Regions from separate parts of the Mesorhizobium sp. WSM4849 genome, predicted to be linked through region 4. Evidence: predicted binding sites of a transcription regulator. Region 4 holds the regulator's gene; each other region holds the start of a gene.

Region 1 (3,919 bases), on a different contig from region 4:
TCGCGCGAGCCCATGATGCGGCGCGACGCTGCTTTGAACAACGTCTCGATCAGGAAGGTCGACTTGCCGCCGCCGGAGACGCCGGTGACGGCGGTGAAGGTGCCGAGCGGGATTTCGGCGGTAACGTTCTTCAGATTGTTGCCACGCGCGCCGACGATCTTCAGGCGCCGGTTCTTCTTGGCCTCGCGCCGCACGGCCGGCGTCGCCACTTCGAGCTCGCCTGACAGATATTTGCCGGTGATCGAGGCGGGGCTCGCCATGATCTGCTGCGGCGTTCCCTGCGCGATGATGTGGCCGCCATGGATGCCGGCGGCCGGGCCGATATCAACGACATAGTCGGCATGCAGGATGGCGTCCTCGTCATGCTCGACGACGATCACCGTGTTGCCGATGTCGCGCAGATGCTTCAGCGTGTCGAGCAGGCGCGCGTTGTCGCGCTGATGCAGGCCGATCGACGGCTCGTCCAGCACATAGAGCACGCCGGTGAGGCCGGAGCCGATCTGCGAGGCCAGGCGAATGCGCTGGCTCTCGCCGCCCGACAGCGTGCCGGAATTGCGCGACAGCGTCAGGTAGTCGAGCCCGACATCGTTCAGGAAGCGCAGCCGCTCACGGATCTCCTTGAGCACGCGCACCGCGATCTCGTTCTGCTTGTCGCTGAGCGAAGCGGGCAGGGCGGTGAACCATTGGTCGGCCTTGCGGATCGACAGCTCGGTGACCTCGCCGATATGCTTGCCGGCGATCTTCACCGCAAGCGCTTCCGGCTTCAGCCGGTAGCCGCGGCAGGCCGGGCAAGGCGTGGCCGACATGAAGCGCTCGATCTCCTCGCGCATCCAGGCCGATTCGGTTTCCTTCCAGCGCCGCTCGAGATTGGGAATGACCCCCTCGAAGGTTTTCGTCGTCTTGTAGGAGCGCAGGCCGTCATCATACTGGAAAGTGACCTCGCGCTCGCCGGTGCCATGCAGGATGGCTTGCTTTGCCTCTTCGGTCAGGTCCCGGAACTTGTCGCCGAGCTTGAAGCCATAGGCCTTGCCCAGCGCCTCCAGCGTCTGCACGTAATAGGGGGAGGTCGATTTCGCCCATGGGCTGACGGCGCCCGCACGCAGGGACAAATTGTCGTCGGGCACGATCAGACTGGCGTCGATGGCGCGCTGGCTGCCGAGGCCGTCGCAGGTCGGGCAGGCGCCGAACGGGTTGTTGAAGGAGAACAGCCGCGGCTCGATCTCAGGAATGGTGAAGCCGGACACCGGGCAGGCGAACTTTTCCGAGAACAGAATACGTTCGTGCGTCTCGTTCTTCGACTTGTTGACCGAATCCTCGCCGGTCTGGCTGGCGTCGAGCGGCCGGTCGGCGAATTCGGCCACCGCCAGCCCGTCGGCGAGCTTCAGCGCGGTCTCGATGGAATCGGCAAGCCGCGTCGCCAGATCGCCGCGCACCACGATGCGGTCGACGACGACGTCGAGATCATGCTTGTATTTCTTGTCCAGCGCCGGCACGTCGGCGATTTCGTAAAAGACACCATCGACCTTCACGCGCTGAAAACCCTTTTTCTGCAGTTCCAGCAGTTCCTTGCGGTATTCGCCTTTGCGCCCTCGCACCATCGGCGCCAGGATGAACAGACGAGTGCCTTCCTCGACCGCCAACACGCGGTCGACCATCTGCGACACCGTCTGGCTCTCGATCGGCAGGCCGGTGGCCGGCGAATAAGGGATGCCGACGCGCGCGAACAGCAGCCGCATATAGTCGTAGATCTCGGTGACGGTCCCGACCGTCGAGCGTGGGTTCTTCGAAGTGGTCTTCTGCTCGATTGAGATGGCCGGCGACAGGCCGTCGATCTGGTCGACGTCAGGCTTCTGCATCATTTCGAGGAATTGCCGCGCATAGGCCGACAGGCTCTCGACATAGCGGCGCTGGCCTTCGGCATAGATGGTGTCGAAGGCGAGCGACGACTTGCCGGACCCCGACAGGCCGGTCATGACGATCAGGCTGTCACGCGGCAAGTCGAGATCGACATTCTTCAGATTGTGTTCGCGCGCCCCGCGAATGGAAAGATATTTATGGTCGGCCATCGCCGGTCGCCGCCTCAGATCTGGAATCTCATGGGATGGCGGGTTGTCCCGACCATCCCCTATGTAGGTAATTTCGTCACCTTTTCGAGAGACGCCACAACTCTCGACCAGAGCCTTTAACCGTCTTTCGCGCGGGCGAGCAAGCGGAAAGAACAAAGGCCGAACACGCTCCTGACAAAAGCGCCCAGGTAATCCACGGCCGACGCCGGGCTGCTCAAAACGGATGCAAATTTCGGATTCGCCACACAAGCGATCACATTTTTTGTAATCGGCTATCCAACGGTTGACGTCTCAGCCTCTGAGAGTCAGACTCCAAACGTCAACCGAAGCCGGCCGTCTTTTGATGGCCTCGCCACCCAAGGTGGCCTGCGAGACGCCGCGGGCTTTTGCGATATGTGCTTCGGACGACACCGGTCGCAATGGACAGAAAAGGAGAGCAGAGGAATGACTCCACCGGACAGTCCCTTGAGGCTCCACGTGTCGCTGGAGCCGCGGCAGGCATAAGTGCCAGGTCCAGGCGTTTGCGCCGCCCGACAAACCGTGATCTGCCGATCCCCATTAAAATCAGAGACTACTAGTCGGATCGTCGGCTGAACGCCGCGAAGCATCCGAAATCAAAGGCCGGCAGTGTACTCCCGGCAAGTTTGGATTTTAGATCCAAAAAAAGCCCCGACCGTTTGCGGAAGCAGCGGCGGGGCTGTTCATTTCAGATGGCCGCAGCGCACGAGTGCCTTGAGATTTGTGGCAACGATGAAGGCCGATGGACCTGTCCTACCGCCGGGGGGCATTGATCGTGCCGGCGCCGACATCGAAGGTTATGCTGCCGGAAATCCTGACATCGGTATCGCCGATCTTGAACTGGCCGTTGCTGGGCACGGCGTCGTCGGGTTCGGGAGCCGGCCTGGCGACGCGATAGTCGCCGGCCACGCCTGGCAGCGTGCCTTCGTGGGGCGGCGTTGAATTGTCTTCGGCGAGCGCTGCGCCGGAGGTCATGGCCGCGACGGCGATGCCGATGATCAGTCGGTTCAAGCAAGTGCGTGAAATCCTAGACATCGGCGGACTGTATCGCCGCACACTGGCCGAAGCCAGACCGGTGGCGATCAAACTTGCCGAACGGCTTGGCTGTTATCGCTCATGGCGTTCGGCCACCCCTTTCACGCCGCCTGTTTGCGCGTGTCAAAAACATGGTCGACAAGCCCCCAGGTCTTTGCCTCCTCGGCGGTCATGAAATGGTCGCGGTCGAGCGTGCGTTCGACCTCTTCGAAGGTGCGACCGCAGTGGTGCGCGTAAAGCTCGGTCATGCGCCGCTTGGTCCTGAGGATGCCTTCGGCGTGGCGCTGGATGTCGGAGGCCTGGCCCTGGAACCCGCCTGACGGCTGGTGCAGCAGGATGCTGGTGTTGGGCAGCGCGATGCGCCGGCCCGGCGTGCCCGCCATCAGCAGGAAAGAGGCCATCGAGGCGGCAAAGCCCATGCAGACGGTCGATACCGGACTGCGTATATACTGCATCGTGTCGTAGATGGCGAAACCGCTGGTCACCACGCCGCCCGGCGAGTTGATGTAGAGCGAAATCTCCTTGTCGGGATTGTCGGATTCCAGCGACAGAAGCTGGGCACAGACCAGCGCCGACACATTGTCATCGATCGGACCGTTGATGAAGACGATGGCTCGCGCAGCAGCCGCGAAAAAATGTCGAAGGCGCGTTCGCCGCGGCTCGACTGCTCGATCACCATCGGCACCAGGTTGGCAAAACCGCTCATCGCTTTTTTCCGTTGTGTCGTTCAGGCCGCGCGCAGGGAGAGGCGAGGCGTGTTTGCGGCTATGATCTGTCTGGGGCTGTGTGCGTTGAGCGAA
Region 2 (3,919 bases), on a different contig from region 4:
CGGAGCGGCCGCCCTCGTCGAGCGCGCGCTGGTGTGGAAAAAGACCCTCCTCCCAACCGGGCAGGAAAACGGTCTCGAATTCGAGGCCCTTGGCCGAATGCAGCGTCATGATGTTGACGGCGTCGAGAGACTCGCTTTTCTCGGCCTCCATCACCAGCGCGACATGTTCGAGGAACGAGCGCAGCGATTCGTACTCCTCCATGGAGCGGATCAGCTCTTTCAGGTTTTCCAGCCGGCCGGGAGCTTCCGCCGAGCGGTCGTTCTTCCACATGTCGGTGTAGCCGCTCTCCTCCAGGATGGTCTCGGCGAGCTCGGTGTGCGGCGTGGTCTCCAGCGCCTTCTGCCAGCGCTCGAAATTTGCGGCGACTTCGCGCAGCGCGGCGCGCGGCTTCGGCTTCAGCTCGTCGCTCTCAGCGAGTTTTTCCGCAGCCTCCAGCATCGGGATACGGAGCGCCCTGGCGGTGTCGTGGATCTGGCGGATGGTGGTTTCGCCCAACCCGCGCTTCGGCACGTTGACGATGCGCTCGAAGGCGAGGTCGTCGGCGCCTTGCGCGACGACGCGGAAGAAGGCCAGCGCATCGCGGATTTCGAGACGCTCGTAGAAGCGCGGGCCGCCAATGACGCGATAGTTGAGGCCGAGCGTGACGAAGCGGTCCTCGAACTCGCGCATCTGGAAGGACGCGCGGACAAGAATGGCCATGTCGTTGAGATTGTGCTTTTGCCGCTGGTAGGCCTCGATGGTTTCGCCGACGGCGCGGGCCTCTTCCTCGGAATCCCAGGCGGCATGAACATGGACCTTCTCGTCGTCCTCGGCGACCTTTTCGGTGAACAGCGTCTTGCCGAAGCGGCCTTCATTGTGAGCGATGAGATGGGAGGCGGTGCCGAGGATGTGCGCGGTGGAGCGGTAGTTGCGCTCCAGCCGGATGATCGTGGCGCCGGGGAAATCCTTGTCGAAGCGCAGGATGTTGTCGACCTCGGCCCCGCGCCAGCCATAGATGGATTGATCGTCGTCGCCGACGCAGCAGATGTTGACTTTGCTTTCGCTCACGGGCTGTTCCGCGCCTGCCGGCGCGGGCCCTCCGCGGGGGCCTCGCAACGGCTCGGACGCCCGGTCGGGCTTGCGGCCTTCGGCCGTTCGCAAACCTGTCGACGTAGAAGTGCGTCCGGCGTCCGGCCGCTGGGCCAGCAGGCGCAGCCACATGTATTGGGCGGTGTTGGTGTCCTGGTATTCGTCGACGAGGATGTATTTGAAGCGCTTGTGGTACTCCTTCAGCACGTCCGGATTGTCGCGGAAGATGCGGATCGGGTGGCACAGAAGGTCGCCGAAGTCGCAAGCGTTCAGCGTCTTCAGCCGCTCCTGATAGGCCTTGTAGAGCTCACGGCCCTTGCCGTTGGCGAAGGCGCGGGCGTCGCCCTCGGCAATGTCGGCAGGGCCAAGCCCCTTGTTCTTCCAGCCGTCGATCATCTGGGCGAACTGCTTGGCCGGCCAGCGCTTGTCGTCCAGCCCTTCGGCCTGGATCAGCTGCTTGATCAGGCGCACGACATCATCGGTGTCAAGAATGGTGAAATCGGATTTGAGCCCGGCCAGCTCGGCGTGCCTGCGGAGCAGCTTCACTCCAATCGAGTGGAAGGTGCCGAGCCACGGCATGCCTTCGACATTGCCGTCGCCGATCAGCAGGCCGATCCGCTGCTTCATTTCGCGCGCGGCCTTGTTGGTGAAGGTGACGGCGAGGATTTCCCTGGGGTAAGCCCTATGGGTGGCGAGGATGTGAGCAATGCGGGTGGTGAGCACGCGCGTCTTGCCGGTGCCGGCGCCGGCCAGCACCAGAACCGGGCCTTCAGTGGTTTCCACAGCCAGCCGCTGTTCTTGGTTGAGGCCGTTCAGATAGTCGGGCGCATTGTTATGGCCGCTGCGGGCAGCCATGGCGCGCGCAACAATGCCCGACGGGGCAGTGGGCCGCGCGTTCGGTTCATCAAAAAAAGGCATATCTTCCGAAAAGCCGGACATCTGCCCCGAATGTAGTGATTCGGCAGCGAAAGGCCAGAAGTGTCTCCGTTTTGTTCTCGATCCAGGCCGTAGACTCGACAATTCGATAGTCCTGCGACCCAAAACGCGAGCTTGCTGTGGGTCCACGCCTAAAACGCCGAGCTCGCTTGACAGCCATGGCGGGCCGGAGAAAGTTGTGCTCGGGGCAGGAACGCAATGCCGGGTTGCCCATTGACGCGTGCGAAGCGCTCACCAGTCGAAGGAGCATCGTTTTGGCTGTCGTCATCACCTCCCTCATCCTTTTCCTCATCGGCCTGGTACTCGGCGGCAGCGGCATCTGGTTAGCTTCGCTAGGCGGCAGTTGGTATTACATCATTGCCGGCATAGCCTTCCTCGTCGCTGCCTGGCTGCTCTACAGGCGCAAATCCATGGCGCTGTGGCTGTACGCGGCGATCGTCATCGGCACGCTTTGCTGGGCGGTCTGGGAAACCGGCTTCGACTGGTGGGAGCTCGGTCCGCGCGGCGGCATTATCGTGCTTATCGCGTTGTGGCTGCTGACACCGTGGGCGCGGGGCGGTCTCACCGGTCCCGATGGACGCGCGCCGCTAATCCTCGCCGTGCTGGCGTCGATCGGCGTCGCCGGCTATTCGATGACGACAGATCCAAAGGATATTGCCGGCGAACTCAACACCGACAAGGTGACGCCGACCGCCGATCTCGGCGGCAATGTGCCAGCCGGCGAATGGCACTATTACGGTCGCACGACGTATGGCCAGCGCTATTCGCCGCTCGACCAGATCACCCCCGAAAACGTTGCCAATCTGCAGCCGGCCTGGACCTATCGCACCGGCGATGTGAAAGGGCCCGACGATATCAGTGAGACGACCTATCAGGTGACGCCGCTGAAGGTTGCCGACACGCTCTACATTTGCACGCCGCACAATTTCGCCATTGCGATCGATGCCGCCAGCGGCAAGGAGAAATGGCGCTTCGATCCCAAGATCAAGTTGGACAAGGACCGCCAGCACCAGACCTGCCGCGGCGTGTCCTATTATGTCGATGCCAAAATCGCCGCCGGCCAGCCCTGTGCGGCACGCATTTATCTGCCGACATCCGACGCTAGGCTGATCGCGCTCGACGCCGCGAATGGCCAGGTCTGTCCCACATTTGCCGAAGGCGGCACGCTGAACCTGCTTGCCAACATGCCATACCCGAAGCCGGGCTATTATTATTCGACCTCGGCGCCGCTGATCGTCGCCAACAAGATCATCGTCGGCGGCGCGGTCAACGACAATTATTCAACGCAGGAGCCGTCCGGCGTCATCCGTGCCTTCGACGTCGACACTGGCGCCCTGATTTGGAACTGGGATTCCGGCAATCCGGACCAGACGACGCCACTGGCGCCGGGTCAGACCTATACCCACAACTCTCCCAACATGTGGTCGACAGCGAGCGCCGACGAGAAGCTCGGCTTGCTCTATGTGCCGCTCGGCAATCAGACGCCGGACCAGCTCGGTATGGGGCGCAGCGCCAATGTCGAGAAATTCTCCTCCTCGATCACCGCGCTCGATCTCAACACCGGCCAATTGCGCTGGGTGCGGCAGACCGTGCATCACGATCTGTGGGACATGGACGTGCCTGCGCAGCCGACGCTGGTCGACATCACCACAGCTGGCGGCGTGGTGCCGGGGCTGGTCGGGCCGACCAAGCAGGGCGACCTCTATGTACTCGACCGGCGCAGCGGCGAGCCGATCGTCCCGGTCAACGAAGTACCGGCGCCGGGCGGCGCGATCGAGGGCGACCACACCTCGCCGACGCAGCCGGCTTCGGACCTGAGTTTCAATCCGGAGCCGCTGACCGGGGCCGACATGTGGGGCATCACCATGTTTGACCAGCTGGCCTGCCGGATCGAATTCCTGAAACTGCGCTACG
Region 3 (3,919 bases), on a different contig from region 4:
TCAACGGCGAGGTCGCCGGCTATGTCCAGCGTCCGCCCGGCATCGCCCATTTGCGCAAGGTGTTCGCGCTGCATGTGCTCTCCGACTCGATGGTGCCGCGCTACGAGCCCGGCGAGATGCTCTATTGCGGCGGCCGCGACGCCGTGCCCGGCGACCACGTGGTGATCGAGATGTTCCCCGAGGAACACGAGCGCAACGGCAAGGCTTTCATCAAAAAACTGGTCAAGCGCACCGCCGCCGAGCTGGTCGTCGAGCAGTACAATCCGCCGAAGACGCTGACCTTCAACCGCTACGCAATCCAACACGTCTGGCGCGTCATCCCGCTCAAGGAACTGCTGGGGTACTAGGGCGGCGGCGGAGCGCGCTCCCTTCTCCCCCTGTGGGGCAGGGCAATCGCATTTGGATTCTTGCGAAGATGGACCCCCACCCTAACCCTCCCCACAAGGGGGAGGGAACGCTGCCGCGCGCCTTTACTTTCCCCTTGGCGCCGAAAGGCAGGCAATTTGCCGAGGTCAGCGCCAACGGAAGTCTCCCTCCCCCTTGTGGGGAGGGGTTAGGGGTGGGGTACATCGTAGAGCGAATGCCTCGGCTTTCCACCTGCGATAGCCCTGCCCTGCGGGGAGAGGGCGTCTCCGCCATCAAGCCCGCCTGGATCTCTCCAGCGGAATCTCGCGCTCGCCAAGCATTCGCGCTTCGGCGCGGCGCTGCTGCTGCTCGTCGATGAACGCCGCCTGGATCGAGATCGCCGCGCCCGGCAGCCCGTCGGCGCGGCAGGCCGAGCAGCGAAGGCGCCCCGAAAGCGCCGCCAGCGGCGTCTGCGCGGTCACCCCGAAGCGCTTGAGCTCCGCCGGCTTCCACCATCTGTTGCGGCCGCAATCGATACACTCGACCGCGATCGAGACGACCTCGGCGATCGTCGCTTCCTTGCCCGGCAATGCCATCGTCCCTAGCGCCTCAGTTCCTGTTTTGTTCACATCATTAGGGGTTTTTCCCGAAGAGTCGAGTCAGTTCCGCTCACACCATGCAAAAGTTTAACTTGTGTCAATTTTTGAGTTATGCTTATATATCGTATCGACGGATAACGCCGCCGCGGACGATCGGATAGGCGGCAGGACCGGGCATCCGTCGCGGCCGCCAACAAGGAGACGAAGATGGACGCTCTCTCCGCCCAGTTCGCCCGCGATTGCGGCTATACTGGCGACAGCCCGGCCATGCTGGCGTCCTTCGCCGCCATCCGCCACGACGGCATAGGCAAGGGCCGTCTGGGCCATGACCAGCGCAAAGCGATTGTCGACCGGCTGAAGCATGGCGAGGCGCTGTTCCTGGCGGCGATCCGCCCGGCGCAGTCGGCCGGGGAGGCGATCGAGGACGCCGCCCGCTTCATTGCGCTGTTTCGCAACATGCCACGCTGGCGCCAGGAAAGGCGCGGCGCCGATCTCGCCCGCGCCAGGCAGCAGCGGCTCCTGGCGCGCTTCTTTCGCCGCTACGGCCACCGCATCTGGGCACGGCAGGCGGCGTAAGCTGGAGGTCGCCGACGCCATCAGCCGCGAATGCCTGGCGCCGGTCGCCCGCACCGCGACGCACATATCGTGAATGGCCGGACCGCACTTGCCGTCGCCGACACCGCACCGTATGTCTCCCCTCGATGAGCGAGCTCGAGTTCCGTCGCGCACAAGCGCCCGATCTGCCGGCGATTGTCGCACTGCTCGCCGACGATGCGCTTGGCGCCGGCCGGGAAGACCCGTCGACGCCGCTCGCGCCGTCCTATCTCGATGCCTTTCAGGCAATCGATGCCGATCCCAACCAGCTGCTGGCCGTGGCTGTCGAAGCCAGGCAAGTGATCGGAACCCTGCAGCTCAGCTTCATCCCGGGCATTTCGAGGAAAGGCGCCTGGCGCGGCCAGATCGAAGGCGTTCGCGTCGCGCGGCAATGGCGGTCTCGCGGCGTCGGCAAGCAGATGATCGAATGGGCGGTTGAAGAATGCCGTTCGCGCGGCTGCAGCTTCGTCCAGCTCACGACCGACAAGAGCCGACGGGAGGCGCACGCTTTCTACGAGGGCCTCGGTTTCACCGCCAGCCATCTCGGCTACAAGATGGCGCTGTAGCGCGCGATTGGCTGATTGCCGAAGTCGGCGCTGCCCCTCATCCGCCTGCCGGCACCTTCTCCCCGTATAGTGACGGGGCGAAGGGGCTGTCCGCAACCTCGGCACTTTCCTGCAACGTTGGTGATTGGCGAAACCATCGATGAGAGCGTCCTTCTCCCCGTCCCTATACGGGGAGAAGTGCCCGGCAGGGCGATGAGGGGCAGCGCAAACCCGAAGCGATTGCCCTCCGCCTGCCCTCCACGCTCCTTGACAATCCACCCGCAATGTTCTCTTTATGTTCCATACAAACCTCAAGACATGCGGCGTTCGAACCGCCGCGGGCGAACGGGCCGGATGGAAGCCAACATCCTCCACGCGGATCTGGATGCCTTCTATGCCTCGGTCGAACAGTTGCTCGACCCGGCCCTGCGCGGCAAGCCGATCGCCGTCGGCGGCGGCGTCGTGCTGGCCGCGTCCTATGAGGCCAAGGCTTTTGGCGTGCGTGGCGGCATGCCGGGGCGGCGCGCCCGGGAACTCTGCCCCGGGCTGATTTTCGTCGGCGGCCATTTCAAGGATTATCAGTGGCTCGGCGACGCGGCCATCAAAGTGCTTGGCGATTTCACGCCGATGGTCGAGCGGATCTCCATCGACGAGGCCTTCGCCGACGTCGCCGGCTGCACCCATCTGTTCGGTCCGCCGGCCGAGATCGCCACAACCATCCGCCGCCGCGTGCGGGCGGAGCTCGGTCTGCCGATCTCGGTCGGCGTGGCGCGCACCAAGCACCTGGCCAAGATCGCCTCGCAAGTGGCCAAGCCCGACGGGCTGGTGGTCGTCGATCCACGCCACGAGTTGGAGTTCCTGCACGATCTGCCGGTCGAGCTGATGTGGGGCGTCGGCCCGGTCACCAGGGAGCGGCTGGCCGGCATCGGTGTGCGCACCATCGGCGAACTGGCGAAAACGCCTGGCTGGTCGCTGGAGCGCCTGCTCGGGCCGGCGGCGGGCGAAAAACTCAACGCGCTGGCCTGGAACCGCGACCCGCGCAAGCTCGAGACGCAGCGCCGGGCGCGATCGGCCGGCGCACAATCGGCGCTCGGCAGGAAGCCGGCCGAGGCAAAAATCTTCGTGCCGGCGCTGCTGCATCTGGCCGACAGGGTCGCCACCAGGCTGCGGGCGAAATCACGACCCGGCCGCACCGTGACGGTTCGCGTTCGCTTTGCCGATCTGCGCTCGGTGACGCGCTCGATCACGCTCGACCAGCCGATTTCGGCAACCGCGATGCTGGCCGAGATCGCCGAGGCGCTGGTGCGCAAGGTGCTTGCCGATCATCCGCACGAGAAGACCATCTCGCTGCTGGCGATCGCCGTCTCGCATCTGGAAAAGCAACCGGCCCTGCAGCTGGAACTGCCGCTCGGCCTCGACGACGACCGCCGCCGCCCCGGCACCAGGAAGGGCGCGGCGCGCTGGACCGCCGACCGCGCCATCGACAAGATCCGCGACCGCTTCGGCTGGGAGGCGGTCGGCTATGCCTCGGTCGCGCTTGGGCAGTCGCGCTCGGTCCCCGACGCGTTTCGCGAACTGGCCGAAAAGGAATTGTGAGCCGCGATTACTCTTGGTCGCAAATCGCCGGAATGACGTTCTTGGATCCAGTTCGTTGTGCACCGGTTTTTGGCATCAACCGGATAGGGCAGCACCCGCTCGCAAATTTTCTGCGTCTTCTGGTCGTCAGACCAAAAGCGTTGCGCCGCCCCAGGCGATCAGGACGATGCCGGCCGCCCGGCCAACCCGCTGGCCGGCAGGAAACGCCTTTTCTACCAGCACCAGAATGGCGAGCCCGGC
Region 4 (3,919 bases):
ATCAGGCTGACCATCGACGTGATGACGACCGCCCGGCCGACACTGCGTTATGCGCCGGAACGTGTCAGGGTTTCGGCACGCAAAATTCCCGCTGAGATGACCGCAGGCTCGGTGGCAACCGGCTATGTGAGGCTTCTGCCTCCGACTGGCCCGGTTAGGCCGGACAGTTATGACTTCTCCTTCGACAGCTATTTCGCCGGTATCGGTGCCAGTGGCTTTTTCCTCGGCAATCCGAAGATCGTCGTTTCCGAAGATGCACCGTTCGCCGCGCGCATTTCTTCCTCGATCGAAAAGGCGCGTGAAACCATCGCCGACCATATCAGGGACAGCATCGGTGGCGCCGAGGGGGAGATTGCCGCCGCGCTGATCGTCGGCGTGCGTGCCGGCATTCCCGAAGAGATAAACGAATCGATGCGGCGCACCGGCATCTACCACATCATCTCGATTTCCGGCCTGCACATGGCGCTTGTCGCCGGCACCATCATGGGATTGCTGCGCGGCGCCTTTGCGCTGGTTCCCGATTTTTCGTCGCGCCGGCCGGTCAAAAAATATGCGGCTGCTGCCGCACTCGTTTCCATCGCTGCCTATCTGATTTTTTCCGGTATCGTGGTCGCGGCTGAACGCAGCTTTATCATGCTGGCGGTAATGCTTGTCGCCGTGCTGTTCGACCGGGCGGCACTCACCTTGCGCAATCTGGCGATTTCGGCCATCGCCGTCATCGTCGTGTCGCCGCACGAGGTGGTCGGCCCAAGCTTCCAGATGTCCTTCGCCGCGACCGCTGCTCTCGTGGGCGCCTATGCCGGCTGGTCCGACTATCGTGCCGACAAGGCCACCGCGCCGCCACAGCGACGGTCAACGATCGCTTTCGTCACGCGAAAACTTGCCGCTGGGACAGGTACCATCGCAATGACCTCCATCATTGCCGGCAGCGCCACCGCACTCTTCGCCATCTGGCACTTCCAGCGCGTCTCGCCGCTCAGCCTGTTCGCCAATCTGGCCGTCATGCCGATCGTCACGGTCGTCATGTTCCTGGCCGTCGTCAGCGCCTTGGCAATGCCGTTCGGCTTCGACGGCCCTTTCCTATACATGATGGGCAAGGGGCTGACGGCCATGATTGCAATATCGGGATGGATCTCCGAGCGGTCGCCGGTCGATGCCGTCGGGCTGATCTCGTTGCAGTCGGTTCTGCTGGTGACGGCCGCCCTAGTCATCGCCACGATGGCAACGACATGGTTGCGGCTTGCGGCACTTCCCTTTGCGCTCGCCGGCCTGCTGACGATTTCCGAGACGCGCACCCCCGACGTGCTGATTTCGGAAGATGCGCATCTGGTGGCGCTGCCGATCGGCGGCGGCGAACTTGCCGTCAACCGGGTGCGCTCGAACGAATTCACCACCGACAACTGGAAACATGCGCTGGTTTCAGCGACCATTGTCGAGCCGGAGACATTCGAAAAAGGAGACGTGCGGTTCGACATCGTCGACCCGGCCGACCTGCCGCCGGGAGCGCCCTTCTACTGCACTGCCGGCCTGTGCCTCGCCCGGCACCAGTCCGGCGCGATCATCGCGCTCGCCGACGACCGCAAAACCGCACCGCCAGCCTGTGCCTTTGCGGATTTGATCGTCATCGATGATGCCACAGCCTATTATAATCCCTGCCGCAATCCGCTGGTTCTCGTCGTCACCAAACGGCAGCTCGCTCGCATGGGCAGTGCCGCCGTCTTTTTCGATCCGCTATCTGCGACGACGCGCGCAGAAATCCGTTTTGCCGTCAGACAGCCCTATAGGCCTTGGCATGAGCAGCGGAGATTTTCGCGCGAGGCGAGGGGCCTGCCGCCATACCGCAGGGCCGAGAAACCCAAAAAGCCTGCCGTTCAGTAACGCCGGATCAGTCCGACGAGCTTGCCTTGCACCTTGACCCTGTCCGGCCCGAAGATGCGCGTCTCATAGGCCGGATTGGCGGCTTCCAGTGCGATCGAGGCACCTTTGCGGCGGAACCGCTTCAGCGTCGCTTCCTCGTCGTCGACCAAGGCGACGATGATCTCGCCAGGCTGGGCGGTGTCGGCGTTGCGGATGATGACCGTGTCGCCGTCGAAAATGCCGGCCTCGATCATCGAGTCACCCTTGACCTCCAGCGCGTAGTGCGTGCCGCCGGTGATCATGTCCGGTGGTACCGAGATCGAATGCGTCTGGTGCTGGATGGCGTCGATCGGCACACCGGCAGCGATGCGGCCCATCACCGGTATGGAGATGGTGGCAACGACGTCGTCGTCATTGCCGGCCGCAGGCATGCGCGAAGGCGCCGGCTTGATCTGTCGTCCGAGGCTGCCCTGCCCAAGGCTGCCCTGAATGACGCTTGGCGAGAATTTGCGCGCCGCATTGAGGCCGGGCGCGATCGAATCGGGCAGGCGCAGCACCTCCAGCGCGCGGGCGCGGTTGGGCAGGCGGCGAATGAAACCGCGCTCCTCCAGTGCAGTGATCAGCCGATGGATCCCCGACTTCGAGGCGAGGTCGAGCGCTTCCTTCATCTCGTCGAACGAGGGCGGAATGCCGCTTTCCTTCAGCCGCTCGTGGATGAACATCAGCAGTTCATGTTGTTTGCGTGTCAGCATCGCGACCCCCAACAGAATCAGAAAAACAAACCCAGAACAAACACTATCTGTTCCAGTTGTGTTCCGCAACCGTTTAAAATTTAATGAATGTGTTGACGTTTTGTTCAGCGTAGCATCAGCACGCTGCACGCGGCGCCCGTCGCGGCTGGGGGAGCGAACGGCTCGCGCACGATCAGCCCGTTGGCGTCGGCCAGCATTTTGAGCATCGAGGAATCCTGGATGCCGAACGGGGTCGCCAGCAGCGTGCCGGCTTCTTCGCTCACCACGGCGCGTACATAGTCCTGCCTGAGATCGTTGGCCGGCATGGCGGCGCCGAGCCGCGCCTGACGCATGTCCTGCCGGAAGGCGCGGCCGCCGAGCCGCGCAAGCATCGGCGTCAGAAAGAGCTGCGTGCAGACCAGGCTCGCCACCGGATTGCCAGGCAGGCCGATGCAGCGGATGTCGCCCAGCCGCCCGAACATCAGCGGCTTGCCGGGCCGCATGGCGATTTTCCAGAAATCGAGCGTCATGCCTTCACCGGTCAGCACGTCATGGACCAGGTCATGGTCGCCGACCGAGGCGCCGCCCAGCGTGACGATGACGTCGGCGCCTGCGTCGACCGCTTGTTTCACCAGCGTGGCGATCGCCTCCTTGCGGTCGGGGGCGATGCCGAGATCGAGCGCGCTGGCGCCGACCGAGCGGGCCGCGGCGGCGACGCCATAGGCATTGGACGAGATGATCTGGTCGGGGCCAAGGTCGCTGCCCGGCGGCAGCAATTCGTCGCCGGTGGCGATGATGGCGACCAACGGCCGTTTCACCACGCTGACCTGCGGGTGGTTGGCCGACGCCGCCAGCGACAATGCCGCCGGATCAAGCGGGCGGCCTTTCTCCAGCAGGACGTCGCCCTTCGAGAAATCGAGCCCGAGGCGGCGGATGTTGCGGCCTTCAACCGTCGACGCGGTCACTTCGATGCTGCCGCCGCCGAGGTCGCGGACATTCTCCTGGATGACGATGGTGTCCGCGCCTGCAGGAAGCGGCGCGCCGGTGAAGATGCGCACGGCCTGCGCCGGGCCGACTGTTCCGGCAAAGCCGCGTCCGGCCGGCGCGATGCCGATCACCGAAAGTCTTGCGGGCACGGACGCGACATCCTCGGCCCGCACGGCATAGCCGTCCATGGCGGACGCGTTGAACGGCGGCTGGGTGCGGAGCGCCAGGAGCGGCTCCGCCAGCACGCGGTCGGCGGCGTCCATCAGGGCGACGCTTTCAGCCTGCAAGGGCGCAGCATCCTCAAGCAGGCGCTCGAGCGCCTCGGCGACCGGAAGCAGTGCCAT

Evidence for each region. Region 4 encodes LexA, which represses DNA repair genes until DNA is damaged. Its sites were predicted from a motif close to TGTTCNNNNTGTGTTCNG; they were not measured.
Region 1: the regulator LexA is predicted to act here: its motif matches at 2,215-2,232, upstream of uvrA (excinuclease ABC subunit UvrA).
Region 2: the regulator LexA is predicted to act here: its motif matches at 2,049-2,066, upstream of AC0L3L_RS04380 (ATP-dependent helicase).
Region 3: the regulator LexA is predicted to act here: its motif matches at 2,369-2,386, upstream of dinB (DNA polymerase IV).

What each region holds. Positions count from the first base shown of each region.
Region 1 covers NZ_JBVVPW010000021.1:52,473-56,391, reverse strand. Annotated here, with positions in the region: gene uvrA (excinuclease ABC subunit UvrA) at 1-2,066, opposite strand, end outside; gene AC0L3L_RS22960 (hypothetical protein) at 2,838-3,095, opposite strand; partial or broken gene AC0L3L_RS22955 (ATP-dependent Clp protease proteolytic subunit) at 3,221-3,825, opposite strand; gene AC0L3L_RS22950 (SRPBCC family protein) at 3,847-3,919, opposite strand, start outside.
Region 2 covers NZ_JBVVPW010000003.1:201,166-205,084, forward strand. Annotated here, with positions in the region: gene AC0L3L_RS04380 (ATP-dependent helicase) at 1-2,008, opposite strand, end outside; gene AC0L3L_RS04385 (glucose/quinate/shikimate family membrane-bound PQQ-dependent dehydrogenase) at 2,260-3,919, shown strand, end outside.
Region 3 covers NZ_JBVVPW010000028.1:22,121-26,039, reverse strand. Annotated here, with positions in the region: gene AC0L3L_RS26605 (XRE family transcriptional regulator) at 1-347, shown strand, start outside; gene AC0L3L_RS26600 (hypothetical protein) at 639-941, opposite strand; gene AC0L3L_RS26595 (hypothetical protein) at 1,152-1,520, shown strand; gene AC0L3L_RS26590 (GNAT family N-acetyltransferase) at 1,646-2,104, shown strand; gene dinB (DNA polymerase IV) at 2,438-3,679, shown strand; gene AC0L3L_RS26580 (DUF2182 domain-containing protein) at 3,806-3,919, opposite strand, start outside.
Region 4 covers NZ_JBVVPW010000008.1:232,666-236,584, reverse strand. Annotated here, with positions in the region: gene AC0L3L_RS11470 (ComEC/Rec2 family competence protein) at 1-1,878, shown strand, start outside; gene lexA (transcriptional repressor LexA) at 1,872-2,609, opposite strand; gene AC0L3L_RS11460 (molybdopterin molybdotransferase MoeA) at 2,714-3,919, opposite strand.